One region of the Klebsiella scottii genome, then DNA from elsewhere that is predicted to be linked to it. Evidence: predicted binding sites of a transcription regulator. Region 1 holds the regulator's gene; each other region holds the start of a gene.
What was found. The regulator Fur, encoded in region 1, represses iron uptake genes when iron is present. The targets are predictions, from matches to a motif close to ATAATAATGAGAACNACTATCAA.
Positions count from the first base shown of each region.

Region 2: the regulator Fur is predicted to act here: its motif matches at 8,654-8,676, upstream of QFI97_RS21095 (TonB-dependent siderophore receptor).
Region 3: the regulator Fur is predicted to act here: its motif matches at 3,327-3,349, upstream of ftnA (non-heme ferritin).

Region 1 covers NZ_JARXNI010000020.1:2,709,171-2,719,691, forward strand. Annotated here, with positions in the region: gene seqA (replication initiation negative regulator SeqA) at 1-542, opposite strand, end outside; gene ybfF (esterase) at 726-1,499, shown strand; gene ybfE (LexA regulated protein) at 1,633-1,926, shown strand; gene fldA (flavodoxin FldA) at 2,077-2,607, shown strand; gene fur (ferric iron uptake transcriptional regulator) at 2,900-3,352, shown strand; gene QFI97_RS20425 (ChiQ/YbfN family lipoprotein) at 3,432-3,764, opposite strand; gene chiP (chitoporin ChiP) at 3,812-5,215, opposite strand; gene glnS (glutamine--tRNA ligase) at 5,656-7,323, opposite strand; gene nagE (PTS N-acetyl glucosamine transporter subunit IIABC) at 7,502-9,454, opposite strand; gene nagB (glucosamine-6-phosphate deaminase) at 9,767-10,521, shown strand, end outside.
Region 2 covers NZ_JARXNI010000020.1:2,856,040-2,866,560, reverse strand. Annotated here, with positions in the region: gene QFI97_RS21135 (mechanosensitive ion channel family protein) at 1-388, opposite strand, end outside; gene QFI97_RS21130 (MFS transporter) at 466-1,893, opposite strand; gene QFI97_RS21125 (helix-turn-helix transcriptional regulator) at 2,003-2,869, shown strand; gene nfsB (oxygen-insensitive NAD(P)H nitroreductase) at 2,970-3,623, opposite strand; gene QFI97_RS21115 (MmcQ/YjbR family DNA-binding protein) at 3,763-4,131, opposite strand; gene QFI97_RS21110 (TetR/AcrR family transcriptional regulator) at 4,131-4,712, opposite strand; gene QFI97_RS21105 (MBL fold metallo-hydrolase) at 4,905-6,005, shown strand; gene QFI97_RS21100 (RamA family antibiotic efflux transcriptional regulator) at 6,038-6,379, shown strand; gene QFI97_RS21095 (TonB-dependent siderophore receptor) at 6,416-8,560, opposite strand; gene QFI97_RS21090 (alpha/beta hydrolase-fold protein) at 8,715-10,337, shown strand; gene QFI97_RS21085 (DUF1158 domain-containing protein) at 10,266-10,514, opposite strand.
Region 3 covers NZ_JARXNI010000020.1:778,588-789,108, forward strand. Annotated here, with positions in the region: gene QFI97_RS11265 (DUF805 domain-containing protein) at 1-221, shown strand, start outside; gene QFI97_RS11270 (YecA/YgfB family protein) at 308-976, shown strand; gene tyrP (tyrosine transporter TyrP) at 1,007-2,218, opposite strand; gene QFI97_RS11280 (YecH family metal-binding protein) at 2,411-2,650, shown strand; gene ftnA (non-heme ferritin) at 2,687-3,184, opposite strand; gene QFI97_RS11290 (RpiB/LacA/LacB family sugar-phosphate isomerase) at 3,624-4,262, shown strand; gene QFI97_RS11295 (MFS transporter) at 4,301-5,722, opposite strand; gene azuC (stress response protein AzuC) at 5,920-6,003, shown strand; gene QFI97_RS11300 (DUF2766 family protein) at 6,083-6,334, shown strand; gene QFI97_RS11305 (MFS transporter) at 6,372-7,940, opposite strand; gene QFI97_RS11310 (non-heme ferritin-like protein) at 8,350-8,853, opposite strand; gene QFI97_RS11315 (hypothetical protein) at 9,025-9,297, opposite strand; gene QFI97_RS11320 (arabinose ABC transporter substrate-binding protein) at 9,775-10,521, shown strand, end outside.

The DNA.
Region 1 (10,521 bases):
GTGCCGCAAACCTTCTCAATCAACTCCGCGGGGAATTGCATTGACTGCATGATATGTTCAATCATGCTGCATTTACGGCCAGTATTGGTATTGGTAATCACCCACCACGGCGTGCCGGGGACCTGCTTAGGTTTGGTCTGATTGCCGCTTTTCAGCAGGATGCGGGCGTCTTCAGCGAAATAGGTACGCGTACGTCCGTGCAGAGACTCGGTGGCCGCAGCAAACGCTTTGCCGTCCAGCGAGTAAAGCGTCGTCAGTACCAGCATAAAACGGTTTACCGCGCGCTTTTGTTCGGCATATTCATCAGATAACAGCAGCTCGCGCACGGCGCGGACCTTATCCTTCACCGGATTCGCGGGCCTGGCCTCAACAACAGCGGTCGGAGCCGGAGCCGGCGCGGCTTTCGCGACGGAGGTGGCAGTCTGGGAAGCGGCGGAAAATTTCAGCATGCGCCGTAAAATGTCGGATGCACTCTCACCAATATGCTGGGTGTGGCTGGCAATATAGCGATAGAGATCATCATCAACTTCAATTGTTTTCATCTTAATCCAGTGCGATATCTTATTCTGAATACAAGTTGTCAGGATTATAAGGACAAATCCTAACCGCGGATAGCGTCAAACCAGGATGGCGGTAAAACTCAGATAGCTCTGGGTCTTGCAGCCGGATGGCAGAATGTCCAACATAATACCCTAACCCGACGGAGCGAAAAAAAGAACTTTGCCATGAAATTAAATAGCCGCGCGCAATCTGCACAAAATCCGCACAATAATTCCCCTGTGGTCCTGGTTCACGGTCTGTTTGGCAGCCTTGATAACCTCGGTATCCTCGCACGCGACCTGGTCGCCGACTACGATATTTTGCAGGTCGATATGCGCAATCACGGTCTTTCCCCGCGCGATCCGCAGATGACCTACGCCGCTATGGCTCAGGATCTGCTCGACACCCTTGACGATCTTCAGCTGGAAAAAGCGACCTTTATCGGCCACTCAATGGGCGGTAAAGCGGTGATGGCGCTGAGCGCCCTGGCCCCGGAACGCATCGACGGCCTGGTGGCTATTGATATCGCGCCGGTGGATTATCACGTCCGCCGCCATGACGAAATCTTTGCCGCCATTAACGCCGTGACCGCTGCCGGCGCCGCAACCCGTCAGCAGGCGGCGGCAATTATGCGCAAGCATCTGCAGGAAGAGGGAGTCATTCAGTTTCTGCTGAAATCCTTCGTTGACGGCCAGTGGCGTTTTAACGTGCCGGTCCTGTGGAATCAATATAGCCATATCGTCGGCTGGCAGCCGGTTCCCGCGTGGCCGCATCCGGCCCTGTTTATCCCAGGCGGCAACTCTCCCTACGTGACCGATGAATATCGCGACGCGCTGCTGGCTCAGTTCCCTCAGGCCCGCGCGCACGTGATTGCCGGCGCGGGCCATTGGGTCCATGCGGAGAAACCGGAAGCGGTATTGCGCGCAATTCGTCGATATCTCTCCTTTTTAGCGGCATAACTGGCTAAAAACTGCCCGACCGCGCCGCAGAATGCCTGCGGTCGTTGGCGCAGCGGTTCGCCTGATGTATTATGGCGCGCTATCTGTGTCGGCAATGGCCCGACAACTCGTTTCCCCGAAGTCACTCTGAATCATGGCAAAAGAACAAACGGACCGTACGACATTAGATTTGTTCGCAACCGAGCGTCGCCCGGGTAGACCAAAGACCAATCCGCTTTCGCGCGACGAGCAGCTGCGCATCAATAAACGCAACCAGCTTAAACGCGACAAAGTTCGCGGCTTAAGGCGCGTGGAGCTCAAGCTCAACGCTGAAGCGGTTGATGCGCTCAACGAGTTAGCTGATGCCCGTAATATGAACCGTAGCGATCTGATTGAAGAGATGTTGATGAACCAGCTGGCAGCCCTGCATAGCCAGGGTAAAGTCTGAGAAACCTCAAAAACAACACTTTCATGTAGCAGAGTGTGCAGTCGGGTGTGATTGCTGTTTCCGCGCCCTTCCCTGTTCTGCTATGATTGCCGTTATCTGCGGGCATTACGCCACTACCACATCATTAAGTTTCAAGAGGTTATTTTACTCATGGCAATCATCGGCATCTTTTTTGGCAGCGACACCGGCAACACCGAAAATATTGCAAAAATGATCCAAAAGCAGCTTGGTAAAGATGTTGCTGATGTTCACGACATTGCCAAAAGCAGCAAAGAAGACCTGCAAGGTCATGATATTCTGCTGCTGGGCATCCCAACCTGGTACTACGGTGAAGCGCAGTGTGACTGGGATGATTTCTTCCCGACGCTGGAAGAGGTCGATTTCAACGGTAAGCTGGTAGCCCTGTTTGGCTGCGGCGACCAGGAAGACTACGCTGAATACTTCTGTGACGCGCTGGGTACCATTCGCGACATCATCGAACCGCGCGGCGCAACCATCGTCGGCCACTGGCCGACTGCAGGCTACCATTTTGAAGCCTCTAAAGGTCTCGCCGATGACGACCATTTCGTCGGTCTGGCTATCGATGAAGACCGTCAGCCTGAGCTGACCAACGAGCGCGTAGAGAAGTGGGTTAAACAGATTTCTGAAGAACTGCATCTCGAAGAAATCAAAAACGCCTGATCGTTAAACGGCGCTACCTTCGGGTATCGCCGTATTGATAGGTAAAAGCAATAAAACTAATAGCTACAAGTTTTTAACTTTTAATCACATATCTGTACAATGTCCTCTGATTTAACGAGGAGACGTGACACAGTTTGTAGCGTGTGCCTCGTTTTTGACAGCATACAAGGCTCGATGCTTGCGGTTTTCATTTCATCATGGCAGTTCTATAATGAGACGCATTACATCGGGTGATTCTCTGTATTACTTCCGCTAATGGAAGTAGATCGTTTAGCAACAGGACAGATTCCGCATGACTGACAACAATACCGCATTGAAGAAGGCTGGCCTGAAAGTCACACTTCCACGATTAAAAATTTTGGAAGTGCTGCAGGGGCCGGATAACCATCACGTCAGCGCGGAAGATTTATACAAACGCCTGATCGACATGGGTGAAGAGATCGGTCTGGCTACCGTTTATCGCGTACTGAACCAGTTTGATGATGCCGGCATTGTTACCCGCCATAATTTTGAAGGCGGTAAATCCGTTTTCGAACTGACGCAGCAGCATCATCACGATCATCTGATTTGCCTCGATTGTGGCAAAGTGATCGAATTCAGCGATGACTCCATCGAAGCGCGTCAGCGTGAAATTGCCCACCGTCACGGTATCCGCCTGACCAACCACAGCCTGTACCTGTACGGCCACTGTGCAGAAGGCGATTGCCGCGAAGATGAACACGCGCACGACGCGGTGGAAAAATAGTTTCCCGCAGCGTAAGCAGCAAAAAGCCAACCCGCAGGTTGGCTTTTTTTATGCCCGCAAATACGGAGTACGAGGGAAATCAGGGCCGGGTATTGTTGCTGCGGATCTCTTTCCAGATCTGGTCGCAGCGGGCTTTCACCGCCTGATCGTTGCCGGTGCGGGTCGCCAGGATACACTGCTGATAATCCAGCACGCGCACGCTTTCCTGATTAGCGAACTGCTGATGCTGCTTATCCTCTTTAAGAACGTTCAGCACGCTCTGGCACGCCTGAACTTTATCCGGATTCCCTTCTGCCGTATTGATGCAGGCGCTGTAGGCATCCTTCAATTTAGTATCTTCTTTTGGCGCCGGTGACTGCGTACAGGCCACCAGACCCGATGCCATGATGGCGATGAGCAATAGCTTCTTCATAATCAACCTCACGGGCTGGCGGCAGGCTTACGCCCGCCGCTACGGCATCAGAAAATAGTGAACGGGGCAATAACCATAAACTTCACGTCGCGCTCATCCTGGAAGATGTTGCCGTAACCGCCGCTCCAGCTTGGAATATCGGAGTGGTTGTCGTACTGAGTGAAGTGGAGTTTGAACAGCGTTCCTTTCGCCCGGCCGTCCTGCACGGTATACATGGCATCGAGGCTGTAGGCCGACTCTTCCAGACGTTTGTCCGCGTTGTAGTACGCATCGGGCGTCGCCATTTTGCCTGGTTTCGCATCCCACGCGTAAACGTAAGACGCGCCAAACGCCCAGCCCGGCATATTCCAGTTTTTCATGTCGTACATGGCGCCGAAGAACACGGCTTTTTCGCCGTTGGCGTTGAAGTCTGAGCGGTTATCCCACCACACGTCCAGGCGACCGTTAGAGGATGCGTAGGTTGGAGTCATACGCTGCAGGAAGTAGCCCTGCTGACCTTCAGCCTTCACCCAGGTGCCTTCCAGACGCAGGTCCAGCACGTCGGCAACCTTGTAGCCAAAGGTTAGCGCCTGTAGCCAGGCGGTGCCGTCATAAATATCGTTCGCGCCGCCGTTGCTGACCTTATCGCGGGTACCGTAGAACTGATAGCTGGTGCTTAACGGAGCGCCGGCGACGTCAAATTTATAGCTGGCCTTAGCAAAATACTGGTCGATATAGCCTTGAGCCTGGCCAAACGCGGCTTCCAGCACGAGGTCATTTTTAAAATCATATTTGGCGCCCAGAGAGTGCAGATAATCGACTTTCGTCTTCTTATCGTTCTGATAGAACTCATCCATCTCAATGTGCCACGGCGCTTTGTATTCGTTCGTCCACATGTAGGAGAAACTCAGCGCGCCAGAGTCGCCGTAATCAAAGTTGGCTCCGGCTTCGGCACCTTGATAAGTGCCCGGCATAAAGCTCCAGTGCGGAGCCAGCAGCGTTTGCCCGGTTGGCTGAATATAGCCAGCGCGCGCCCACGCCGGGCCATACTTAAATTTTGCCGCCGCTTTATAGAGGCTAATCCCGCTCTTGTCGCCGGAGTAATCTTCGTCGTAGGCTTTATTTCTTGAGGAGAAGGCAATTTCGTTCGGGTGACCGCTTTCGCTGCTTTCCGCCATTTCAATTGCGGTAAAGGCAGCCACGTCAATACCAAACATATCGGCAGCATAGCCGGACTGGAAATCCAGGTTGGCGTTCCAGGTTGAATGCGAAAGGTTGGTTTTGTACTTATCGCCGTCGGTGACGTCTTTACGGTCGCGCTCACGCTGCCAGTAATAGATACCGCCGGTTAACGTGGAATCATCAATAAAACCTGCTGCGCTGGCCTGCGGAACAACGATCCAGCTCGACATCGCGGTGACGGCGGCAATAGCCAGCGCCAGCGTACTACGTTTGCCACTAAACGTACGCATGTGCATATCCTCTTTGACGTTTTAAAACGCGGAGCCAAAGGCAAGCCGCGAAAAATAAATAAGACTGCTAAAAAGCGGTGCGGTAAAAATCCGCATATCCACTCTGGATAGACTATTTTTCGTGACGCGAATTATCAATCTCTTTCGCCGACCAAAGCTTAAGATTATGACAAAGCGCACATAATCTATGTCTTTTTGTTACAGCCTGGGATTTCGTACATTTAGCGCGGAAGTATTTGCAAAATCAGGATAAAAGATGAGATGGAAACGCTTACAGCGGTTTTTTACACAAAAATAACAGACGGGCCAGGCGGGATATATTACAAGCTGTAAACAAGATTAATTCGCATCGCGAAAATAACCAAATGAGTCAGCTAAATGCGGAAATAAAAAAACGCCGCGCGATGCGGCGTTTTTGATGACGATGCGGCGACGCGGGTTTATGCGCCGATCTTCGCCCAGGTATCACGCAGGCCAACGGTGCGGTTGAACACCAGACGGTCGGCGCTTGCATAGCGGCTGTCGAGGCAGAAGTAGCCTTCACGCTCGAACTGCAGGGCCTTACCGGCCTGCGCCTGCGCCAGGCTCGGCTCGGCGAAGCCGTGCTTGATAACCAGCGATTCGGGGTTCATTACTGCAAGGAAGTCCTCTTCTGCGCCCGGATTCGGCACGCTGAACAGACGGTCGTACAGGCGAATTTCTACCGGCAGCGCGTGCGCCGCGCTCACCCAGTGGATAACGCCCTTCACCTTGCGGCCGTCCGCCGGATCTTTGCTCAGCGTATCGGCATCATAGGTGCAGAAGATAGTGGTGATATTGCCCTCTGCATCCTTCTCTACGCGCTCGGCTTTGATCACGTAGGCATTGCGCAGGCGAACCTCTTTGCCCAGTACCAGACGCTTGTACTGCTTGTTGGCTTCCTCACGGAAGTCAGCGCGATCGATCCAGATCTCACCGCTGAACGGCACGTCGCGGCTGCCCATCTCCGGCTTGCTCGGGTGGTTCGGCATGGTCACATTTTCACTGCCGCCCTGCGGATAGTTTTCGATAACCAGTTTTACCGGATCGATAACGGCCATTGCGCGCGGGGCGTTTTCGTTCAGATCTTCGCGAATGCAGGACTCCAGCGACGCCATTTCAATGGTGTTGTCCTGTTTGGTCACGCCGATGCGCTTACAGAACTCGCGAATCGATTCGGCGGTATAGCCGCGACGACGCAGGCCGGAAATGGTCGGCATACGCGGATCGTCCCAGCCCTCCACATGCTTCTCGGTCACCAGCTGGTTCAGCTTGCGCTTGGACATCACGGTATATTCGAGATTCAGGCGCGAGAATTCGTACTGGCGCGGGTGAACCGGGATGCTGATGTTATCCAGCACCCAATCGTACAGGCGACGGTTGTCCTGGAACTCCAGCGTACACAGAGAGTGCGTGATGCCTTCCAGCGCATCGCTGATGCAGTGGGTAAAGTCGTACATCGGGTAGATGCACCACTTGCTGCCGGTCTGATGGTGATCGGCGAATTTAATGCGGTACAGCACCGGGTCGCGCATAACGATAAACGGCGAGGCCATATCGATTTTCGCACGCAGGCAGGCTTTACCTTCCGCAAAACCACCGGCGCGCATTTTTTCAAACAGCGCCAGGTTCTCTTCTACGCTGCGATCGCGGTACGGGCTGTTTTTGCCCGGCGCTTTCAGCGAACCGCGGTATTCGCGAATTTCTTCCGCCGACAGTTCGTCAACGTATGCCAGGCCTTTATTAATCAGTTCAACGGCGTAGCTGTGCAGCTGGTCGAAATAATCAGACGAGTAGCAAACTTTCCCGGACCAGTGGAAACCTAACCACTGCACGTCGTTTTTAATCGACTCAACGTATTCGATATCTTCCTTCACCGGGTTGGTGTCATCGAAGCGCAGGTTGCATTGGCCTTGATAATCCTGAGCAATGCCGAAGTTCAGGCAAATCGATTTCGCGTGGCCAATGTGCAGATAACCGTTCGGCTCCGGCGGGAAGCGCGTATGAACGGTGGTGTGCTTACCAGTAGCCAGATCTTCATCAATGATCTGACGAATAAAGTTAGTTGGGCGGGCTTCTGCCTCACTCATCGTGGGTTCCTCAAAGCGTAAACAACGTATAACGGGACATGATCTTACAAGCAGGACGTGGAGACAACTATTAGTTACTGAAAATACGTATCTGAAGGAGATTATGGGGTCATTTGCTGCAAAAAAAAGCGGCGGAGGTTTCCCCCCGCCGCACAGGCATAAACTCTACTCAGGAGCCTTACTTGCCTTTAATCTCATACAGCGGCGTCTGGCCGGCGATAACTTTACCGGTCGCCAGAATCACCAGCGCGCTGTAATCATCGCTGTTGCTGCAGACTACCGGGCTAATCATCGAACGGGCGTTCGCGTTAAGGAAGTCCAGATCCATTTCCAGAATCGGCTGACCGGCCTTCACTTCCGCGCCCTCTTCCACCAGGCGTTTGAAGCCCTGGCCGTTCAGCGCGACGGTATCAATGCCCATATGGACGACGATTTCCGCACCGTTTTCCGTTTCCAGACAGAACGCGTGGTTGGTATTGAAGATCTTAACGATGGTACCCGCAGCCGGGGAGACAACGATCTTATCGGTCGGTTTCACCGCCACGCCGTCACCGACGGCCTTGCTGGCGAACGCTTCGTCCGGGACCTGCTCCAGCGCCACGATATCACCGGTAACGGGTGAAACCAGCGCGGCGATAGTTTTCGCGTTAGCCACAGCCTGCGGTTTCGCAGCCGCGGCGGCGACAGGCGCGCTGTCGGTTGCGGCGGCAGTAGCGGCTACCGGGCCACGTGCTACCACTTTTTTCATCTCATCACCGACGGACTCTGCTTTCGCACCGACGATAACCTGGATGGTTTGTTTGTTCAGTTTAACCACGCCGGAAGCGCCGAGGCGTTTACAGGCTGCATCGTTAACGCGCGCGGAATCCACAACGCTCAGACGCAGACGGGTAATACAGGCATCAATCGCCTTCAGGTTGTCAGTCCCGCCGACGGCCGCAATGTACTGCGTAGCCAGCTGAGTCAAACCTTCCTCGGTGTTGCTGTTGGCTTCCGAAGTCACCACGTCGTCAGTTTTATCTTCACGACCCGGCGTTTTCAGGTTGAACATGCGGATAACCGCGCTGAACAGCAGGAAGTAGATGAAGAAGAACACCACGCCCATGACAATCAGCATCCAGACGTTTTTGCTGGCTGCCGGCAGGCTGTACATCAGAACATAGTCAATGGCCCCTGCGGAGAAGGAGAAGCCCGCGTGGATACCCAGCGACGTTGCCACAAACAGGCTGATGCCGGTCAGGATGGCGTGCAGGAGGTACAGGAGCGGAGCCAGGAACATGAACAGGAATTCCAGCGGCTCGGTAACACCGGTCAGGAACGCGGTGATAGCGACCGACAGCAGCATACCGCCAACCATCGGACGACGCTCTTTCGGCGCAGCGAAGTACATCGCCAGCGCCGCACCCGGCAGACCGAACATCATGATCGGGAAGAAGCCGGACATGAACATCCCCGCGGTGCCGTCGCCGGCGTAGAAGCGGTTGATGTCGCCGTGGAACACCGCGCCTGCCGCGTTGGTGAACTCACCAATCTGGAACCAGGCAATGGTATTCAGCACCTGATGCAGACCGGTTGGGATCAGCAGACGGTTGATGAAACCGAAGATACCGGAACCCACCGCGCCCTCAGCCACGATCCACTCGCCGCCGGCGTGAATAGCGTGCTGTACCGGAGGCCAGACGTAGCCAAAGATGGCCGCCAGCACCAGGCAGAAGAAGCCGGTAGCGATAGGAACAAAACGTTTCCCACCGAAGAAGCTCAGGAAATCAGGCAGCTTAATGCCAGCCCAGCGGTTATAAACGGCACCGCCGACCAGACCGGTAATGATACCCGCCAGCACGCCCATGTTGATTTCAGGGTTGATGGTGACCATTGCTTTTGTTAATACGAAATAACCTACCGCACCGGCCAATGCCGCGGCGCCGGCGCTGTCTTTAGACCAGCTGGACGCCACGCCGATCGCAAAAATCAGCGCCAGGTTATCAAAGATCGCCCCGCCTGCCTGCGCGATGAACGCCACGTTAAGCAGATCGGGTTGACCGAATCGCAGCAGCAGCGCCGCGACGGGCAGCACCGCGATAGGGAGCTGTAACGCCCTACCGAGCCGCTGAAAGAAACCTAAAATATTCATCTTATTCCCCCTATGAGACCCCGATGAGGCTCACTCAAAGCCATTTTTTTATTGTGTAAAAAGGTCAGTTTTTTAACTTACCCGCAAAGTGTGTGAAAATTTAATTCGTATCGCAAATTAAACGCGTATTTTTTGTGACTATAATCACCAAATATCGTATTAACCCCTCCCCTGGACTGGCTAACAACGAAAACTTATTTTATCATTCAAAAAATCAACACGGATTGACCCGGTCGGCGTAGTTACTGCAATACTCTTCATAGAGTACTGGCGCCAATCCGCCAGGTTATAATTTAACTATAGAGGTGAAGAATGAGACTGATTCCCCTGGTAACAGCTGAACAAGTAGGCAAATGGGCTGCTCGCCACATCGTTAACCGCATTAATGCGTTCAAACCGACTGCGGACCGTCCGTTTGTACTGGGTCTGCCTACCGGTGGTACACCTCTTACCGCCTACAAAGCTCTGGTTGAGATGCACAAAGCGGGCCAGGTCAGCTTCGAACACGTTGTTACTTTCAACATGGATGAGTACGTTGGCCTGCCGAAGGAGCACCCGGAAAGCTATCATAGCTTTATGCACCGCAACTTCTTTGATCACGTTGATATTCAGGCAGAAAACATTAACCTGCTCAACGGTAATGCGTCAGACATCGATGCAGAATGTCGTCGCTATGAAGAAAAAATCCGCTCCTACGGCAAAATTAATCTGTTTATGGGCGGCGTAGGTAACGATGGTCACATCGCGTTCAACGAGCCGGCTTCTTCTCTGGCTTCCCGTACCCGTATTAAAACCCTGACCCATGACACCCGCGTGGCGAACTCCCGCTTCTTCGACGGCGACGTTGACCTGGTACCGAAATATGCGCTGACCGTTGGCGTTGGCACCCTGCTGGATGCCGAAGAAGTGATGATTCTGGTGCTGGGCCATCAGAAAGCGCTGGCGCTGCAGGCGGCGGTAGAAGGCAACGTCAACCACATGTGGACCATTACCTGTCTGCAGCTGCACCCGAAAGCAGTGATCGTTTGCGACGAGCCGTCCACCATGGAACTGAAAGTGAAGACGCT
Region 2 (10,521 bases), 150 kb from region 1:
TGGCGAATTTTTGCGAGAGATTGAATACCACGTCCAGCAGCGAAAAGAAGGACAGCAGGGCATATATCATCACCCACAGCTGAGCGCAGGTGGTTAATATGTCGGCGGCTTCGCTGCCTTTTTGCAGCCACAGAACCGCCTGCACGTTGACGATAATCCCCTGGAGGGTAAAGGCCAGCCGGTGAAACAGCTTGTTCTGGGTAATGATTTGCAGCCACAGGTGGCTGCTGGCCTGCGCGCGCTTTTCGAAGGTCCGTAGCACTACCTTATGCAATATAAGATGGACAATGATTGCGGTCAGAAAAATAATGCCGAAGATAATAATGAGCGAGGTCGTAGGGGTAATTTTGATGCCTGCTGCGGCGATTTGCGATATTAATTCCTGCATAACGTCTCCTTTACATCCAGCGGTTATGATGACCGCTGGATGTCTATTATGCAAATCTCCGGTTACGCGCCGATGAACTATGAGGCGGCGACCAGCGGGCGGATATTAAGATGGTGACGCAGGCGCAGCGCGATGGCGCCGAGTAGCAGCATCATCACGACCTCAACCGCCAGAAAGTCGATCAGCGCCAGCGCGTAGTCGCCGCCGCTGCGCCGGGCGAGGGCTAAAAAGAGCGAACCCAGCAGCGCCGGGCCCAACCCCAGCGAGGCCTGCTGAAGCGTGCTGAGGATCGCGCTGCCGGCCCCCGCGTCGCTGGCGCTAATATCGCGCATCCCGATACGGTAAAAGCTGTTCACGATCAGCGCCTGGCCATAGCCGACCAGCACGGTGGAAGGGACCAGCGCCAGCGCCGAGGTGCGGGTGCCGAAATGATAAAAGGTCGCCATCAGCAGCAGCAGGCCGATAATCTGCACCGTCAGGCCGATCAGCAAAATTCGCCCCATGCTGTAGCGGGCAATCAGCTTTGGCGCGTACAGCGCGGAGACGAAATAGGCCACCCCAAGGGCGATAAAGCTGTTGCCCGACTGCCACGGCGCCATGCCCATTCCGGCCTGCATGGTCAGCGCCATGCAGAACATAAAGCCGGACCAGGCGCTGAAAAACAGCAGGGCGGTTGCCATGCCGAAGCGGATGCTGGTGAGCCTGAGCAGGCGAGGAGGCAGCAGCGGCTGCTCGCCGCGACGCTGTTTGCGCAGCGCGCTTACGCGCATCCATGCCAGCAGCGGCAGCACCGCCGCCAGCATCAGCTGCAGCGTCCACGGCCAGTGCAGCTCCGGCCCCAGCGCCATCGGGAACAGCAGGCAGCAGAGGATCAGCGCCAGGCTGAAGGTGCCCTGCCAGTCGATTCTGGAGCGCCCTTCGCGGCGCGTTTCCGGTACGTAGCGGCGGCTGAAAGCCAGCACCAGCAGGCAGATTGGCACGTTGATAAAGAACGCGTTGCGCCAGCCCAGCCCGGCAATATCCGCCGACACCAGCCAGCCGCCGCCCATCTGACCGACGATAAACGCAATCCCGCCGATGCCGCCATAGAGGCTGATGGCGCGCGCGTGGGCGGTGCCCTTGAGGGTGACGTGCAGGGTGGCGAGGATCTGCGGGACGATCAGCGCCGCCCCGGCGCCCTGCAGCGTACGGGCCGCCAGCAGCGCGCCGATGGAGTTGGCCATCCCGCAGAGCAGCGAAGCGACACCGAATAGCGTCACGCCCCACATAAACAGGCGCCGGCGACCGTAGTTATCGCCAAGCTTGCTGCCCATCGCCAGGCACACGGCAAAAGCGACGCCGTAGAGCGCGACGATCAGCTCCAGCTGGGTGGCGCTGGCGTCCAGCGAGCGGGTGATTGAATCCAGCGCGACGTTGGTAATTGAGGTATCGATCAGCGGCAGCATCTGACCGGTCAACAGCAGAAATAAACCGGCGCGGCCGGGTGAAACAGCAGACGAATTCATTGGATCTCTCCATTGCGTCATTCAGCGGATGGACGTAGCATCAACGATAAATTAAACGGGTACCAGTTCCTGCTTATACTGGTATTGGCACTACCATGCTGGAGGTCATATGACCGTAATGCCGCAACGCGCGCCGCTGCCGGTCGCGCCCGATGACAGCCGTAAGCAGCTGGGCGCCTTTCTGCGCGCCCGCCGTGAGAGCCTCGATCCGCAGCGTCTCGGCCTGCCGCGCGTCGGGCGGCGGCGAACGCCCGGCCTGCGCCGCGAAGAGGTGGCGATGCTCGCCGACGTCGGCGTCACCTGGTACACCTGGCTGGAGCAGGGGCGGGACGTTAATCCCTCTGAATCGGTGCTGGCCGCGGTGGCGAATGCGCTGCAGTGCAGCCCGCTGGAGACCCGGCATCTGTTTGTGCTGGCGGGAGTGACGCCGCCGGAAGCCGCCCAGGTTACGGTTTGCGAAGGGATCAGCCCCGGCACCCGGCGGATGCTCGATAGCCTGATGCCGCAGCCGGCCAGTATCCAGAAACCGAACTTTGATATCGTGGCGTGGAACGAGAGCTTTTGCCGGCTGATGGGCCTCGATTTCGCCACCCTCCCCGAGGAAGACCGCAACTGCATCTATCTCTATCTGACCAACGAAACCTGGCGCAGCCGGATCGAAAACCGCGACGTGCTGGCGACGTTTGTCTCCTATTTCCGCGCGGCGATGGCCGAGCATCGGGGCGATCCGCTATGGGAAAATAAGCTGGCGCGATTTTTCGCCGCCTCGGCGGAGTTTGAGGCGCTCTGGCACCAGCGCTACGAGGTCCGCGGCGTGGAAAATCAGGTGAAAAACTTCAACCATCCGCAGCTGGGGCGCTTCAGCCTGCAGCAGATGTACTGGTACTCGGCGCCGCGCAACGGCTCGCGGCTGCTGGTCTATCTGCCGATGGATGAGGCCGGCGAGCGGGCGCTGGCGTGGCTGGATAACCAGTAGGGCCGGCGGATTTCAGACGCCTGAAGTCGGCGTCGGGGGCGTGAAGCCGGCCCGGGCGAGGGCGCAAGAGCGCCGCCCCCGGGCTTTCTGCGGGGCGAGATTAAATCTCGGTAATGGTGGTCGCCTGCGGCAGGCGTGATTTTGGCAGCGCGGCGTTGAAGTCTTCGACGCTATGATGGCCAACCGGCACCACCACCAGGCTGGTATAGCCCTGCGCTTTGAGGTCAAACTCAGCATCAAGGATCGCGAAATCGACGCCTTCAATCGGCACCGCATCGAGGCCCATTGCGGCCACGCCGAGCAGGAAATTACCGACGTTCAGATAGACCTGTTTGGCCATCCAGTGGTTAGCGTCTTTAAAATCTTTGCGGTGCATATCGGCAAAGAAGGTGCGGCCTTTGTGATTACCCGCTTTCGCTTCCGGCGTCGCGAAACGGCCGTCGGCCTCCTCCTGATCGACCACGCGTTCCAGCCAGGCATCGTCCAGCTCGGTTTTTGCGCAGAAAACAACCACGTGAGAAGCATCGAGAATTTTACGTTCGTTGAACACGTAGGTGCCGCTGGCCGCTTTAGCTACCCGCGCTTTGCCTTCATCGGTGCTGGCAACGATAAAGTGCCACGGCTGGGAGTTGGTGCTCGACGGGCTGAACTGCAGCAGCGTTTTCAGGTTTTCCGCCTGTTCTGCCGTCAGTTTTTTGCTGGCGTCAAATGCTTTGGTGGAGTAGCGCTTTAGGGCGACAGAAACGATATCCATAACTCTTCCTCAGGTTTAATCTCAAGATAATTTGAGTTTACAGCCCCTTACGGAGCGTTCGGTGAAGGAAGAGTACAGCGATGCCGGGGAAATGATAAGAGACAAAAATGCGATAACACTTATCGCGCTGCGCTGAAAATCATTCAGGGCGCAGCCGCTGCTGGACTTTTTTCGGCAGTTTGTTCACCACCTGGTTCCACGAGTCGTCAATCAGCTCCGCCAGCAGATCTTCGCTGATGTCGGCGCCGGGAACTACGGTAATCCAGTGCTTCTTGTTCATGTGGTAGCCCGGCTCAATGCTGCGATAAATCTCCTGATTAAGCAGCGATTTTTGCGGCTCGGCCTTCAGATTCACCAGCGCCCGGCCGCGAATGTGCGTGGTCAGCATAAAAATGCGTCCGCCCACTTTAAACACGTCGTACTCCGGGCCGAACGGCCAGCAGTGCTCGGTAAACGGGTAGGCCAGCGCCATTCGGTGGGCGCTGGCGTGCAGTGATGCAGGTGTCATCAGGCGGCATCCTCATGCAGCGCCTGCCACATGGCTTCAAACCCGAGCGCGATCAGCTCCCGGGCGCGGTGCGGGTCGTGGCTGGCAAATTCGATAGTCGTTTCCGCCAGCGACAGAAACAGCGCATCGCAGAAGGCGCGATAGGCGTCGCTCTGAAAGATAGCCTTTATCGACAGCTGGCACATCTCGTTGAGTTCGGGGAACATCTCTTTAACGCGAGTGCGGGTTTCGTCGGTGATCCTTTCGCTAAGCGCCATCCGGCGGATGGCCTTGTGCTCCATCGGGCTGCGAATACCCCAGTCGATATAGCTGTTCCAGATATTGCGCGCGTTCTCTTTTGGACGCTTCTCGTTCGGCGTCAGCCCGGCCACCATCGAGGCAACCAAACCCGATTTGATAGAGAGGTACAGTTCGTTGAGCAGATCGTCCTTGGTGGCGAAATAGCGGAACAGCGTCCCCTCGGCAACCCCCGCGCTGCGGGCTATGGCCGACGTTGAGGCGGCAATACCTGACTGGGCGAAGGCGGCGGTTGCGGCCTCCAGTAACGCCTGCTTTTTATCTTCACTCTTAGGACGAGCCACTGCGCTTTACCTCGCACGTAATTAAACCCGGATCTAAGCATGCCTGGTCATGGCACTGCAACGGTGTATGTCAAAAATTGAAAATCGTCTTGACGACTTTCGTCTTCTTCCTAATAATGAGTGCTTACTCACTCATAATCAAGTCTTATAGTAGCAAAACCTTTGGGACAGAGGGTTGAGCCTGGTCCGAATATGAACCGTGTCATTGTCAGCGTGGTCGCCATCATGTTATTAGCCTCAGCAACAGCTTTACCGTTTGTGTTAAATGCCGGGTTTGGTAAGGCGCCACAGGGCGCACAGCTTAGCCTCGTTGAACAATCGCCGCACTATCATGACGGCCAGTTTCATAACCAGCTGTCCACGCCGAGCTTTACCGGACAGAAAAATATGCTGGCCGCGATGTGGGATTTTCTGGTGACTAAACGCGAAAACGCCAGGCCACAGCAGCCGCTGCCGCTGGTCAATACCGATCTTGCCAGCCTTCCGGCAGGGCAGGACGCGATGGTGTGGCTCGGCCACTCCTCCTGGTTTTTGCAACTGGCGGGCAAACGTATCCTGATTGACCCGGTCTTCAGCAACTATGCCGCGCCGTTTTCGTTTATCAACAAAGCCTTCCCGGGTGACTACCCGTGGCGCGCCGAGCAGATGCCGGAAATCGATCTGCTGATTATCTCGCACGACCACTACGACCATCTCGATTACGCAACCATCAAAGCGCTGATGCCGAAAATTAAGCGCGTGGTTACGCCGCTTGGCGTCGGCTCACACCTGCGCTACTGGGGAATGGACGGGGCGATTATCAGCGAGGCGGACTGGAACGAGTCGGTGAAGATCAGCGATGAGTTCACCGTGCACGTGCTGCCGGCCCGCCACTTCTCCGGGCGCGGCCTCAAGCGCAACCAGACGCTGTGGGCCAGCTTTATGCTGGTGACGCCGCAGCAGAAAATTTACTACAGCGGCGATAGCGGCTATGGCCCGCATTTCAAGGCCATCGGCGAGCGGTTTGGCGCGGTGGATCTGGCGATTATGGAAAACGGCCAGTACGACCAGGACTGGAAATATATTCATATGATGCCGGATGAGACGGCGCAGGCTGCCGACGATCTCGGCGCTCGCGCGGTATTGCCGGGACATGCCGGGCGTTTCGTGCTGGCAAAGCACAGCTGGGACGACCCCTATAAACGGCTGGCTGCGGCCAGTGAAAAACGCGCATGGCGTTTGCTGACGCCAATGCTGGGCGAGCCGGTTTGGGTCGCTGATAAGACACAATCATTTAATGCCTGGTGGCAGTAATCGCCAGTATGGTTCAAGAGGAGAGAGGACTTATGACTATTTCCGCTCAGGTGATTGAGACTATCGTCGGGTGGATTGATGACAATTTGCATCAGCCGCTGCGTATTGATGATATTGCTCGCCACTCCGGTTACTCAAAATGGCATCTGCAACGACTGTTTTTACAATATAAAGGGGAGAGTCTGGGGCGCTATATTCGTGAACGTAAGCTGCGGCTGGCGGCGCGCGATCTGCGCGATACCGACCAGCGGGTTTACGATATCTGCCTGAAATACGGCTTTGATTCGCAGCAGACGTTTACCCGCATCTTTACCCGGACGTTTAACCAGCCGCCGGGCGCCTACCGTAAAGAAAACCACCATCGCGCCCATTGAGACGCATCCGCCGGGGGAGACCGGCGGATGCTTTTCTTACCAGGCGTAGTTCACCGTCGCCGTTACCGTTCTGCCAATACCGTAGAAACACGCGCTATCGCTGGCGCATGATGCGACGTATTTGGTATCGGCGATATTATTCACGTTGAACTGCACCTTCGCCCCCTGCAGGCGCGGGCTAAGCTCGCCTAACTCATAGCTCACCATCGCGTCATACAGATCCACCGACGGCACCTTGAAGGTGTTTTTGGCGTCACCGTAGCTGGTGCCGATATAGCGCATGCCTACCCCGGCGGTCAGGCTTTTCAGCGCGCCGCTCGGCAGTGTGTAGCTGGTGAAGGCCGACGCCATATGAGTCGGGATACGCGCCGGCGTTTTCCCTTCGGTTCCCGCCACGGTGGTGCTGACGGTTTCGGCGTCCGTCCAGGTGTAGGACGCAATCAGGTTCAGGTTGTCGAATACCGTGGCGTGCGCCTCGGCCTCAATCCCTTTCGAACGCACTTTGCCGCTGTTTTCAAACCATCCCGCCGCGCTGTTGTAGGTGGCGACGTTGCTCTGCGTCAGGTCGTACATCGCCAGGGTCATCAGCGCATTCTGGTTTGGCTGATACTTCAGGCCCACCTCCAGCTGCTTGCCTACGCTAGGGTCGAACGGACCGACTCCCGGCGCCCGGTTGGTTTGCAGGTTAGGTTCAAAGGAGGTGCTGTAGCTGATATACGGAGAGAGGCCGAAATCAAAGGCGTACAGCAGGCCGGTGCGCCAGGTGAACTTGCTGTCGTTTTTCTGGCTGCGGCTGGCGTCGGTAAAATCGGTCGTCCGCACCTCCGCCCAGTCATAGCGGCCGGAAAGCAGCAGCTCCCAGTTCTCCCAGCTCAGCTGATCCTGCAGATAGACGCCCAGCTGGTCGAGATTCTGCTGCTCATCGCTGGCGGTGCTGAAGGTACTTTCGTCGACGTTAACGCCGTACGCCGGATGGCGCCAGTCGAGATCGTACTGCGATCCGCCGGCGCGGCCGAGGTACTGTTTATCCTTGCTGGTCTTATAGTCCAGCCCGCCGATGGCGGTATGCGTCAGCTGGCCGCTGGTAAACTGCGCCTCAAGCTGGTTATCAATGCCGAACTCATCGGTCTGCCGCTCCTCGCGCTGGGCGCGGCGCGACAGTACCGAACTGTTGGCGTCGCTGGTGGTGTACACCAGATAGCGATACTTCTGCTTGATGGTGGCGTAGCGCGCGTTCTGGCGCAGCGTGAAGGTGTCGTTAAGCTGATGCTCAAACTCATAGCCGATCATCGTTTGCTCGCGCCACGACTGATTATAGTTAGGGTCGCTGACGTTAAAATCGCGCGGAATATAGCTGCCGTCGACGCTGCTGACGGTGCCGTAGCGCGGCAGGAAGTTACGGTAGCCGGCATCGGGATCTTTTTGATAGCTGGTGAGCAGCGTGAAGCGGGTGGCCTGGTTTGGATACCAGGTCAGCGCCGGCGCAATCGCCATCCGCGTCTCTTTGTAGTCGTCGATCTGGTTATTCTGGCTGCGGCCGATACCGTTCAGGCGATACAGCAGGCTGCCGTCATCGTTCAGCGGGCCGCCAAAATCGAAGGCCCCTTCGGCCAGATTGTTATTGCCGGTGCGGAACTGCACTTCGTGAACCGGCTGGCTGGTAGGGCGTTTGCTGGTCATGCTGATAAGCCCGCCGGGATTGACCTGACCAAACAGCACCGAGGCCGGGCCGCGCACCAGCTCCACGCGCTCCAGCAGCCACGGGTCGAAGGTGCCGGTTTGCGATGAGGCGGTGGCGCCGTAGCTCAGGCCATCGAGATATTTTGGCACGTAGCTGAAGCCGCGAACGAAGACTTCGTCATTGCGGTTGGAGGACCCGCGATACTCGGTAAAGACGCCGGCGCTGTAGCGCAGCGCCTGGGATACCGAGGTAACGTCGAGGGCCTTCATCTGATCGCGGGTGACCACCGAGACCGACTGCGGCGTTTTGATAAGCTCGGCGGCGGTTTTGGTGGCCGATAGCGTTTTTGTCGCCACGATGCCCCTGAGCGGCGCGGTAGGATCTTCGCCGCTGCCCGCGGTGACCACCAGCGTCTCCTCCGCCGCCCGTACCTGCCCCGCGCATGAAGCCAGCGCCAGACCCGTGACCCAGATTTTTGTTATATTATTATTTTTAAACATATTTTCTGCTATATCCTTGGTTTTAATTGCCATAGAAATCCGTTTTTCCGCTAAGGGAAAATCTAACGGTCATCACTAACCTCCTGGATGTTATTGCAAATCATTCCCATTTGCATTAGCGTTGTTAACAAATTCTTACAGGGATAATCGGGCAATGAAGATGGCATGGAGTGGTCTGCTGGTGGGGATGAGCGCGCTACCGGCGGCGGCAATGAACTGCGAGTCTCCCTCGCTGCAGGGAGAGTTGCAGGGAAAATTCGATGCCAGCGGTGAGGTCTGTTTTGACCTGCCGACGTTGGGTGAAAACTACGTCACCGCGACCCTTTCTGGGGTGACGGATGCCCGTCTGCTCGATGAGCACAGCCGCCGTCTGCGCACGCTGCTGGCGGGCGGGCCGGCGGACGGCGAACAGACGCTGCTGTTCTCTCTGCCGGTCAACCGCCCTTCGGCGCTGGTGCTGCACGGCGAAGAGGGCACCCGCTGGCGCTTTCAGTGGCGGATGAAGGAGACGACCGCGCTGGCAAAAAACCAGCCTCTGGACCCCGTTAGCCCGCGTCTGCAGCTGCTGATGCGGGAGCTGGCGGCGGGAGGCTCAACGGCGGGCTTCTGGCAGGAGCGCGAGCAGGAGGGGACGCCGATGGTTGAGGCGCTGGACGCGAGCCATAAGCGCGTCACCTTCCTGTGGCGCGGGGCGAGCCGCAACGTGTTTATTCTGGGATCGCCGGCGGGCGATCACGATCCGCTGTTTCGTCTCGGCAGCTCCGACGTCTGGTTCCGCAGCTACGTCGTTCCGGCGGATACGCTGATGCAGTACAAGCTGGCGCCGGACGTGCCGGTGATTGACGGCAGCGCGCGCGACCAGCGGCGGGCGATTCTGGTCAGTGCCCAGGCCGATCCGCTGAATCCGCAAAGCGTCAACGCCGCCAGCGATCGCTGGAACCGCTATTCGCTGCTGGCCCTCAATCCGGCGCGTTTCTGCACCCCGCAGCGGATGGCGCAGCCGCTGCGCTACGGCACCTTGACCCGCCATCAGCTGTACAGCGACTTTTTGCAAAATAGTCGGGAGGTATCGATCTATCGCCCGCGCCTGCCGCAGCCGGCGCGCTGGACGCTGATGCTGTTTGATGGCAAAACCTACCAGGATGAATACCACTTCGCCAACGTCCTCGATAGCCTGATCGCCAGCCACGCGCTGCCGCCGGTTAACGTGGTGTTTATCGATAGCCTCGATCACCCGCGGCGGGCAAAAGAGCTGCCGCCCAACCCCTTCTTCGCCGACTTTATGGCCCATGAACTGCTGCCCTGGCTGCGCCAGCAGGGGCTGAGCCTGACGCGGCAAAAAACCGTGGTCGCCGGTTCGAGCTACGGCGGCCTGGCCGCTTCATGGGTGGCGCTGCGCTATCCGCGCCAGTTCGCCAACGTGCTCAGCCTGTCGGGTTCGTACTGGTGGGCGCCGAAGGGGGAGGAGGCGAGCTGGCTGACGCGGCAGTATCAGCAGTCGCCGCGCTATCCGGTGCGCTTCTGGCTGCAGGCGGGTAAGTTTGAGAGCTCGGGGCCGGACGGCGGGATTTATGCCAATACGCTGGAGTTTGAGCAGGTGCTGCGCGACAAAGGCTATCGCGTCAGCTTCCACCCCTCCTCCAGCGGCCACGATTATGCCGCATGGTGCGAGGCGCTGGTGGCGGGGATGCGCGATTTTACCGGACTAACGCTCAAGGGAAAACCAGCGGCGCCAGATCCAGCGCAGCACCACGTATTCAATCGCGCCAAGCGCTAAAAACCACAGGCAAAACAGCAGGGTGTAGAGCTGGTTGAGATCGAGCAGGTGAAAGGTCGCAACCAGCTTCTGCGCCAGCGTTAGCCCAAGGGAGGGGGCCGGCAGCAGCAGGCAGGAGAGCAGAGCCAGCAGCAGGATACCGGCGGCAGAGATCAGCGTTTCAAGCGGATGTTTCATTACTTGT
Region 3 (10,521 bases), 1.9 Mb from region 1:
TGGTGATGTCGATTTGGCTGCTGTTCGCCCGAGGTACCGCCGGGGTTAACCGCTTTGGCGATGCGCAGCAAGATAACGCCGACGGCGCGCAGAGCGCCCCCGTTTCTTCCGCCGACGATGTCAGAGAGCGCCTGGCCCAGGCCACGAAAATGCGCGATGACGGTACGATCAGCGAAAGTGAATATGAAACGATGCGCTCGAGCATTATTAAAGATATTTAACCCGCGCAGAATGCCCGCGCCGGGTGGTTTTCTCCCGGCATTTCCGCTACTGTATGCGCCATTTTTATAAGACGACGAGCCTGTTTATGAAAACCGGACCCCTGAACGAAAGCGAACTTGAATGGCTGGACGATATCCTGTCGAAATACGCCACCGACGGCGCCATTCTTGATGTCTCCGAGCTTGATGGCCTGCTGACGGCGATTCTCTCCGGGCCTGCTGAAATTGAGCCCGCCCGGTGGCTGCTGGCTATCTGGGGCGGTGCCGACAACGTACCGCGCTGGGCAAACGATCGCGAGCGCGACCGCTTCGTTAACCTCACTCTCCAGCATATGAGCGATGTCGCCGAGCGCCTGGACGACTATCCGGAGCAGTTCGAGCCGCTGTTTGGCACGCGTGAAGAGGAAGGCCAGGAGCTGACTATCGTTGGCGAGTGGTGCTTTGGCTATATGCGCGGCGTCGGCTTGAGCAACTGGGCCGCTTTACCGGCGGAGCTGCAGGCCGAGCTGGATATCATCGCTCTGCACGGGACGGAAGCGCAGTTCCCGGCGGTTGAAGCGCTCTCTGTCGACGATTTTCTTGCCAGCGTGGAGCGTATTAAACCCGCGGCGCTGGCGCTCTATCAATACTGGACGGAGCATGCGCAGCCGGCGGAAGTGCAGCAGCCAATCAGAAATGATGCCAAGGTTGGACGTAACGATCCGTGCCCGTGCGGCAGCGGTAAGAAATATAAGCAGTGCTGCTTAGCGAAATAAAATAAGGGGCCGACAGGGCCCCTTACTCTTTTATCCGACGGCAGGTAAAACGCCGATCGCGATACAAAACTGAATCAACACGATAGCGATACCGCACAGCAGGACCAGCCATAGCGCCGGCGTGCCGCCGACAACCCGCCACGCCGCCTGCGGATGCTGCTGGCGGCTCTTCATCACCAGCAGCGCAGGCAGCATCAGCGCCAGTACGGCCAGGGCCACGCCGGCGTAGCCCAGCGCCATCACGAAACCCCGCGGATAGAACAGGGAGAAGGCCAGCGGCGGCACAAAGGTGATGACGCCGCTTTGCACGCGCCCGCCCGGCGTATTTTTACGCTGGAACAGGTCGGCCAGATAATCGAACAATCCCAACGCGACGCCGAGGAACGAAGTGGCCAGCGCCAGATCGGCAAACAGATGAACCGCCAGCTCGACGTGCGGTGAGGCGACGACTTCCCGGATGGCTTCCAGCAGGCCGTTCAGTCCCGCATGCTGTCCCAGCAGGACGGCAAAGGTCGGTGAGCTAATACTGCCCAGAGTCGCCAGCTGCCAGAAAATATAGGCAACCAGAGGGATAAAGCTGCCGATGATAAATACCCGCCGCACTTTACGAATATCGCCGTTGAGGTAGCTGACGATGCTCGGTACGCTGCCGTGAAAGCCAAAAGAGGTAAAGATAACCGGGATCGCCGACAGCGCCAGCCCCTGCTGAAGCGGTAAGGTCAGCAGGTTTATCTGATGAATATGCGGCATCAGCAGCGCCAGCATAATGGCGAGAAAAATAATTTTGGCGCTGAATAAAAAACGGTTGCACAGATCGACCAGAGAGGTCCCGAGGCAAACTACGGCACTGCCAATGGCGGTAAACAGCAGCACTCCGCCGGCCGGCGGAAGGTTCCACTGCAGCCACTGATTCAGGCTGGAGGCTAACAGCTCCCCCGCGCCGCTAATATAGGCGGCCGTCAGCGCGTACATCAGGAACAGCATGCAAAAACCGGTGACCCACTGCCCATAGCGTCCGAGATAGCGGGCGGCGAGAGAGCCTAGCCCCATATCGGCCGGGACGTGCTGGTAGACCTCCAGCAGCAGCAGTGCGGTATAGCACATCAATGCCCACAGGGCGATCAGCAGCCCGAGCGTGACGCCGAAACCGACGCCAGCGGATGCCAGAGGCATTGCCAGCATCCCTGCGCCAATAGTGGTCCCTGCCACGATTAAAATACTACCAAGAGTGCGGTTCTTCACGTTTCTCTCTATCCATGAAGGAATTAACAATAAAATATGTCGCGCAGAGTATGTGAAATTGGCAGGCTCGTCAAATGAGGGTTACAGTGCTTGTCAGGAAAAGTTTACATGCTGAAGACCGCTCTAATGCTGCGCTGGCGCAAAACTTTAGGCCGTAAGGTCGTTTAATCTGGGCACTTTACAGGAGGAGTTATGCAATCTATTCACGGTCATGAAGTTCTGCAGATGATGCTCGCTTCGGGCGAACCATACAGCGTTGCCAGTCTTGAAGCTGCGATAGTCGCCCGCTTTGGTAGCGACGCCCGTTTTCACACCTGTTCGGCGGAAAATCTGACCGCTGGGGAGCTGGTGATATTTCTACAAAAGAAAGGGAAGTTTATTGCCGCAGACGCCGGGTTTAATACCAGCGAAAGCAAAATTTGTCAGCATTAATCGGGCGACAATGCCGAAGCATCGTCGCCGACTTCATTATTTTTGCGTATCGAGCGTTGCCAGGTCTTTATCAATAAAGTACAGACCTTCGCCGCTTTTACCGGCGAGGGTAAGTTTATCAATAACGGATTTAAACAGTTTTTCTTCTTCGTGCTGCTCGGCAACATACCACTGCAGGAAATTAAAGGTCGGATAATCCTGAGCAGACATCGCGGCGTGGGCCAGAGCATTAATTTGCTGCGTGATCAGCTGCTCGTGTTCGTAGGTGACGCGGAACAGCTCATCCAGCGATGCGTACTCGGCGAACGGCGAGGCAATGGCGTTGATGCACGGCAGGCTGCCGGTGTCAGTCAGGTAGTCAAACAGGCGCTGCATATGGGTCATCTCTTCCTGAGCGTGACGACGGAGAAACGCCGCCGCCCCTTCGAAGCTATGATAGCTGCACCATGCGCTCATTTGCTGATAAAGCAAAGAGGAATAGAGTTCAAGGTTCATCTGCTCATTGAGCTTATCGATCATTTCTGTTTTCAGCATAGCGCGTGCTCCAAAATATAGGCATAAAGTTTATTGTGTGCTCACTATAATTTGTTATTTATTTATTTGCAAAAAGTAAATTAAAAAACTCATTTATTAAAAATGCAAATGGGAATAAAACGCATTGGCAATTTAATAATTAATGAGAATGGTTTTAATTGATATTTAATAAAATAGCGATGAGCGCGCGCCGGATAAATATGAGATGCCGGACGACTGACGACTGAGAGCTTCGCGCGGGTTTGCCGATTGGGGCCAGGCAGGAAAGCGGATGCGGGAAGGGCGGGTAGTGAAGCGTGAGGGCAAAAGTGTGAAGCGCTACGTAATTTATAAAACAACTTTTCATAAAATTTGAAAGTGTGTTTGTTAAGTAGTAATGTCATACCAACGTTAACGACCTAGCGCGGAAGTACCCGCAAAGCATTCAGGAGAGTAAAGCATGAAAATTGCACTGATGATGGAAAACAGCCAGGCAAACAAAAATGCCATCATCCTCAACGAGCTCAACGCCGTTGCCGACGAGAAAGGTTTCCCGGTTTACAACGTGGGTATGAGCGATGAGCACGATCATCACCTGACCTATATCCATCTGGGCATCATGGCCAGCATTCTGCTGAATTCAAAAGCGGTGGACTTCGTAGTCACCGGCTGCGGCACCGGGCAGGGCGCGCTGATGTCTTTGAATATCCACCCGGGCGTGGTGTGCGGCTACTGTATCGATCCTGCCGACGCTTTCCTGTTTGCCCAGATCAACAACGGCAATGCGCTCTCTCTGCCGTTTGCTAAAGGTTTCGGCTGGGGCGCAGAGCTGAACGTGCGCTTTATTTTCGAAAAAGCGTTCACCGGCCGTAACGGAGAAGGCTATCCGCCAGAGCGTAAAGAGCCGCAGGTACGTAATGCCGGTATCCTGAATACGGTGAAAGCGGCGGTGGTGAAAGAGAATTACCTGGATACGCTGCGCGCCATCGACCCGGAACTGGTTAAAACCGCCGTCTCTGGCCCGCGCTTCCAGCAGTGCTTCTTCGAGAATTGCCAGGATAAAGAGATCGAAGCGTTTATTCGCCAAATCGTCGGCTAATCACCAGCAGGGTCAGCCGCGGCTGGCCCTGCTTTCGCTTAGGTTTTTTTGTTCGACACGCTGCTTCCCGCATCCTCGGCCAGCTTCAGGCTATCCACCATTCCTACCAGACAAATCAACGCGATAAACACGAATGACAGGCGAAAGCTGATGCCGGGCAGGGTCGCTAAGGTTAGCCATTCGCTCAGCTTTTCCCCGATACGAATACCTATCGCGCCAAGAGTTATACCTAGGCCAACCGCCAGCTGCGACGCGGTGCTGAACAAGGTGTTGGCGTAGCTCATTTGCGTGGAGGGCACATCGGAAAAGGCCAGAGTGCTGATGCCGGTGAACTGAATTGAACGGAACACGCCGCCAAGAAACAGGATCAGCAGAATTAACCACGCCGGCGTTTGCGGGGTCAAAAATGCGCAGGCCAGCAGCGAAATAACGTTGAGCGCACCGTTAATCAACAGCAGACGGCGAAAGCCGAGCCAGCGGATAAGCGGCGTGGTGGCGGGCTTAATCGTGAAGTTGCCGACGAAGACGGCGAGCACCAGCAGCCCTGAGTGGAAAGGATCCATACCGAATCCGACCTGGAACAGCAGCGGCAGCAGGAAAGGTACGGCGCTGATGGAGGCGCGAAATAGCGAGCCGCCGTACATTGTGACCCGGAATGTGGGGACCTGCAGCGCATCGAGGCGCACCATCGGCCAGGCTGCGCGGCGGAAGTGGCGCAGCGAGAACAGCATGCAGCCGATCCCAAGCCCCAGCAGAGCCAGGGTTTTCCAGCCCTCGGGCCGGTTATCGCCAAGGATCTCCATCGCGCTGACCAGGCTGACCATCGCAACCGCTGTGGCCAGGAAGCCGGGAAGATCGAACGGCCGCCGCTCCTCCTCGCGGATATCGGGAATAATGCGCAGCGACAGCGCCATCGCCGCGAGACCCAGCGGGACGTTAATAAAGAAAATCCAGTGCCAGCTGGCGTAACTGGTAATAAAACCGCCCAGCGGCGGACCAACGATCGGCGCCACCAGCGCGGGCCAGGTCAGCGTCGCAATGGCCTTAATCAGCTGGTGTTTCGGGGTGGTACGCAGCACCGCCAGACGGCCGACCGGGACCATCAAAGCGCCGCCCATCCCCTGCAGGATACGCATGGCGACGAAGGTATCGACGTTGGTTGAAAGGCCGCAAAATACCGAGGCAAGGGTAAAAATCGCCAGCGCGAGGGTGAAGACCCTGCGCGCGCCGAAACGATCGGCTATCCAGCCGCTGGCCGGGATCAAAACCGCTAGCGTAATCAGGTAGGCGCTGATCCCGATATTGAGGTCCACCGCCGCCACGCCAAAATCTTTCGCCATGTCCGGTAGCGCGGTGGCGATCACCGTGCCGTCGAGAAACTCCATGAAAAAAGCCCCGGCAACCAGCAGCGCTGGCGCCGAGAACGCCCGGTCTTCCCGGGCGGAGATGTTTGTCGTCATTGTGTTGTTGCCATAGCCTGCAGAGATCGTGAGCAGGAGAGGGGGAACGCTCCGGCTCCGCTCGCTTTTTGTTAAATTTAAAATTCAGTCTGCAATTATTTTTGTGATTTAGCGCACATTTAAATTGATTTTTGTGATATTGGTCATATTATGGTCGCACAAACATTAACACCTGCATAACAAAACGGAGTGACTCCATGAAGCTGCGCAAGATCCTGAAAAACATTTTCGACACCTACTGCAAGACCTTCAAAGATGTGCCGCCGGCCGGCATGTTCTGATAAAAAAACCTGCTGCGGCAGGTTTTTTTATCTCAGCAGATTTAGGGTACTATTACGCTCCTGCAAAAAGGAGTAAAAAATGTCTCAACACCTTACCGAACAAGACGAACTGGTTTCCGACGTTGTTGCCTGTCAGCTGGTTATCAAACAGATCCTCGACGTCATTGACGTTATCGCCCCTGTAGAGGTGCGCGAAAAGATGGCGACTCAGCTTAAAGCTATTGATTTTTCTAGCCATCCTTCGTCATCCGACCCGGTTACGCTGCGCGCGGTGCAAAAGGCGATTGCGCTGATTGAGCTGAAGTTCACCCCGCAAAGCGAAGCGCACTAATTCGTTTTACCCCGCCGCCGGCCGCGGCGGGGCGTCATCAGGCCTGATGGGAGACGGCGGGACGGGCCGGGGTAGCCTCTTCGCCCTTAAACAGCTTGCTGTTACCCCAGCACTCTTCATAGCGATGGCCGACTAAATCCTCAACGATAACGCGTACCTCCGGCGCGATATCGGCGATTTTGCCTCCTGCTTTAATCCGCGCGACCTCCTGTAAGACAACCATATGGGCTTTGCGATCCAGCTTCATCTGTTTGCTGAACACGATCGCTGCCAGAGCCAGCAGCACCACTCCGGTACAGAACACCACGGCAATTGCCGTTACCGCGCTTTCCGGCTGGGTGTGCGCCTTCGACTGGAATCCGTAGAAGCTGAGAATAGCCCCCATGGTGAAGACGATGACGGAGCGTAATATTTTCCCGGAGAAGGTCATCGCGCCGGCATAAATTCCCTCGCGACGGCGGCCGGTGTAGATCTCATCCACATCGGCAAGGAAGGTGTAAACGGTCCACGGGATGTAATACACGCCGCCGGTGCCAAGGCCAAACAGGACGGTGATCCCGAACATCAGAACGGTGGCGAGGTGCGCCGGAAGATGGAAGAACCACAGCGAGGTGTACAGCAGTACCGAGAAAATGACGACGCTCAGCGCGAGGATATAGGGCTTGCTGAAGCCTTTTTTCACGCACAGGCCGATGAACAGCGCGGTAGAGACGAGCTGCAGAATTGAGTTCAGGCTGTTTAGCCCGGCGACCATCGCCGGATCGTGCTGCAGAACGAAGATCACAAAATAGGTAAAGATAGAGGCGAACAGCCATTCTGCGCCAAAACCACACAGATACATGCCGAGATGCTTGCGGAAGACGCGTAAATAAAAAGTCGAACGCATATCTTTTGCCAGCAGCAGCAGCGTATTAAGCAGCCCTTTCTTCTCGCTGACGCTGCTTCCTTCTTCACGCGGACGCTCCCAGCTGCAGTACCACAGGCAGGAGATAGCGGTGACAAGGATGATCCCATAGGTCAGCCCGGTCAGGAAGAACGGAGTAGCGGAATCCTTGCCGTATAGCAGGATGAACTGCCCCGGAATAAAGGCCGCGAGGAAGTTCGCCAGCTTGCCAAAAATGGCTTTATAACCGGTTAGCTTAGAGCGTAATGAGAAATCGTCGGTCATTTCGGTGGCCAACGTTTCGTAGGGCACCATGATTGAGGTATAAATAATTTCGAAGATGACGTAAGTGCTGAGGTAGTACCAAAAGCCGAGGCCCTCGACCCACAGCAGAGGGTAAAACATCATCAGCGGAATGCCGATGAGCAAAAAGAAGCGCCGCCGCCCAAAGCGTTTGCCGAGCCGCGTTTTACCGAAGTTATCGGTCAGGTAGCCCATTAACGGGTTACTGATGGCGTCGATAATGCTGGCGATCGAGAAAATTAACGAGGCCTCGATCAGCGTCAGCCCGCAAAACGTTGTATAAAAATAAAGTAACCATGCGCCGCTGATTGCCAGCGCGCCGCTCCCCAGTAAGTTGCCGCCGCCGTAGGCGAGCTGATGGCGTAACAAAATCGGTCTTCCCTGCAGCCCTTGCGAGGCTGAAGCCGCGTATCTTGCCATTAATATAAACCTCTTGTTTTAAATTTTTGAAACGATGTTTTTATATTCTTAACTCATGGCGTAAAAAGTGATCCCGGTCACTAATCATCAGTAAGGTGATTTACCTGCGCAGTAATGCGATCGGGTTAAAAGTTTTTAATACTTTTCAGGAATAACAAATGGCGCTGGAGCGCCAAAAAGTCAGGGTAGCGGGACGAGAGGGTCATGCCGGGGAGCTCTGAAGCGATGCTGAACAGAGGGCGACTGCGCCCTGAAATAGGGTTGGCGATGACGGGACGCAGCGGGACGGGGATTATCAGGCACCTTTCATTCACCGCTCGAACGGTGCCTACAACGGTGCGTTGCAGCGGTTGCTTCCGGCTTTATCCCGTCTGAAGGAACCGCTGATGCGGCGTGCGCCGGAGCGGAATTAATGGCGCTGCTGAGCAACCAGATCCATCAGGCGGCGGTCGGTTTGCTGCAGACAGATGCCGGCCTTATCGGCGTTACGCACTTCGTCGAGGACGGTTTTCAGGAGAATGCCGTCCTGCTGCTGCTCTTTCTCTAACAGGGTTAAAAAGCGCCAGGTGGAATCATCGCTTTGCGCTTTGGCTTCTTCTGCCAGCCCGGCGAGCAGGCTGCTGCGCTGTTCATAGTCGGCAAGGGTTTGGGTAAACAGATCCTCGAGGGAGCTGCACTCCTGGTGGTAGGTCCCTTCGGCTTTCACGATAGGCCACTCACCGCCCTTTTTCATGAAATCGAATACCCGCATCATCAGCGTGACGCTGGACTGCGCCTGCGAGCGGAGAAACGTCGCGGTGCCGTTCAGGCGCCGCTGCGCGCACCATTCGCTCAGATGCAGATACGAGTTCGACGCGCGGAACTCAAGATTCATCTGGTTATTCAGCTTTTGAGCCATTTCTGCAATTACCATAAAATATCCTTATTAATCTGGAAGGGGGCCTTCGCGGGTTAAGGGCTTGCGCCTACAAACAGCTTCAATACGAGACCTTTACGCAAAATTTACTGGCGGAATAATATAATTCCACGCTCTCCATTGGTGGCCGGAAATGATATTGCTGATGACCACAAATATAGAATACTCTCAGAATTTACTTAAGAAAACTCTTAACCAGAGGGATTTACCTTTAGTTACACCATCCTGTGGTGGCAGGCCGTTTCTCAACGTTTTCTCTACGAGAGTAAATTTACAATATTTTGATTTTATTAATTTTTTATTGTTTTTCTTACCGGGCTTATCAAACTGCTCATTCGTATTACGTAGATATATGATGTTTACATGAGTATTGCTTAGTGCAAATAAAAGCGCCGGATGTTTAAACCCGGCATTTAATTTAATGATGCGGCTGGCTAACATTGCGCTGGATCATTTTTTAATTTTTATTGCTGAATATTCTCCGTAATAATATTTCAAGACGATGAAGCTTTTATCAATAAAGCGTGATGTCATCTTTGCCGCCTGAAATCGTCGGGAGGGCGGGAGCGGGGGATTGAAAAAAGATTCCGCCGATTGCGGGCCCGCATGTTGCCCGCGTTTCGCTGAGGCGTGCCACAGGGATAACTCTGCTGGTGATATGGATAATACTGCTGATACTTGCTCTAATTGTCTGACAATTAGCGCTTTTTTTATGTCATTTTTCGCTGAATTTATGCACTCAATTACTGTAATTCCGTGGTGTGATAATGCTCTCGTATGGAGAATTGATTTCCAGCTATTACTATTTCAACAACGACATCGTTGGATGAGTTTTTTCTAATGCCTTGTTTTAAGCCTGATAAAAATTTTAGATCCGATATTTCCCTACATAAAAGCGAATTTAAGCTGGAGTTTACCATGCACAAATTTACTAAAGCGCTGGCGGCGATTGGTCTCGCTGCGGTTATGTCACAATCAGCTATGGCGGAAACGCTTAAGCTCGGTTTTCTGGTCAAGCAACCGGAAGAGCCGTGGTTTCAAACTGAATGGAAATTCGCCGATAAGGCCGGCAAAGATTTAGGTTTTGAGGTCATTAAAATCGCGGTCCCGGACGGCGAAAAAACGCTCAACGCTATCGACAGCCTGGCCGCCAGCGGTGCGAAAGGGTTTGTCATTTGTACCCCGGATCCGAAGCTCGGGGCGGCGATTGTCGCCAAAGCTCGCGGCTATGACATGAAAGTGATCACCGTCGACGATCAGTTCGTTAATGCCAAAGGTAAACCGATGGAGAGCGTTCCGCTGGTGATGATGGCCGCCAGCGAGATCGGCGCTCGGCAGGGCCAGGAGCTGTATAAAGAGATGCAAAAACGCGGCTGGGAGGTGAAGGATACCGGGGTGATGGCGATTACCGCCGATGAGCTCGATACCGCGCGTCGCCGCACGACCGGTTCGCTGGATGCGCTGAAAGCCGCCGGCTTCCCGGATAAACAGATCTACCGCGTGCCGACGAAATCCAACGATATTCCCGGCGCCTTCGATGCCGGCAACTCGATGCTGGTCCAGCACCCGCAGGTAAAACACTGGCTGATCGTCGGTATGAACGATAACACCGTCCTGGGCGGCGTTCGCGCCACCGAAGGGCAGGGCTTCAAGGCTCCGGACGTG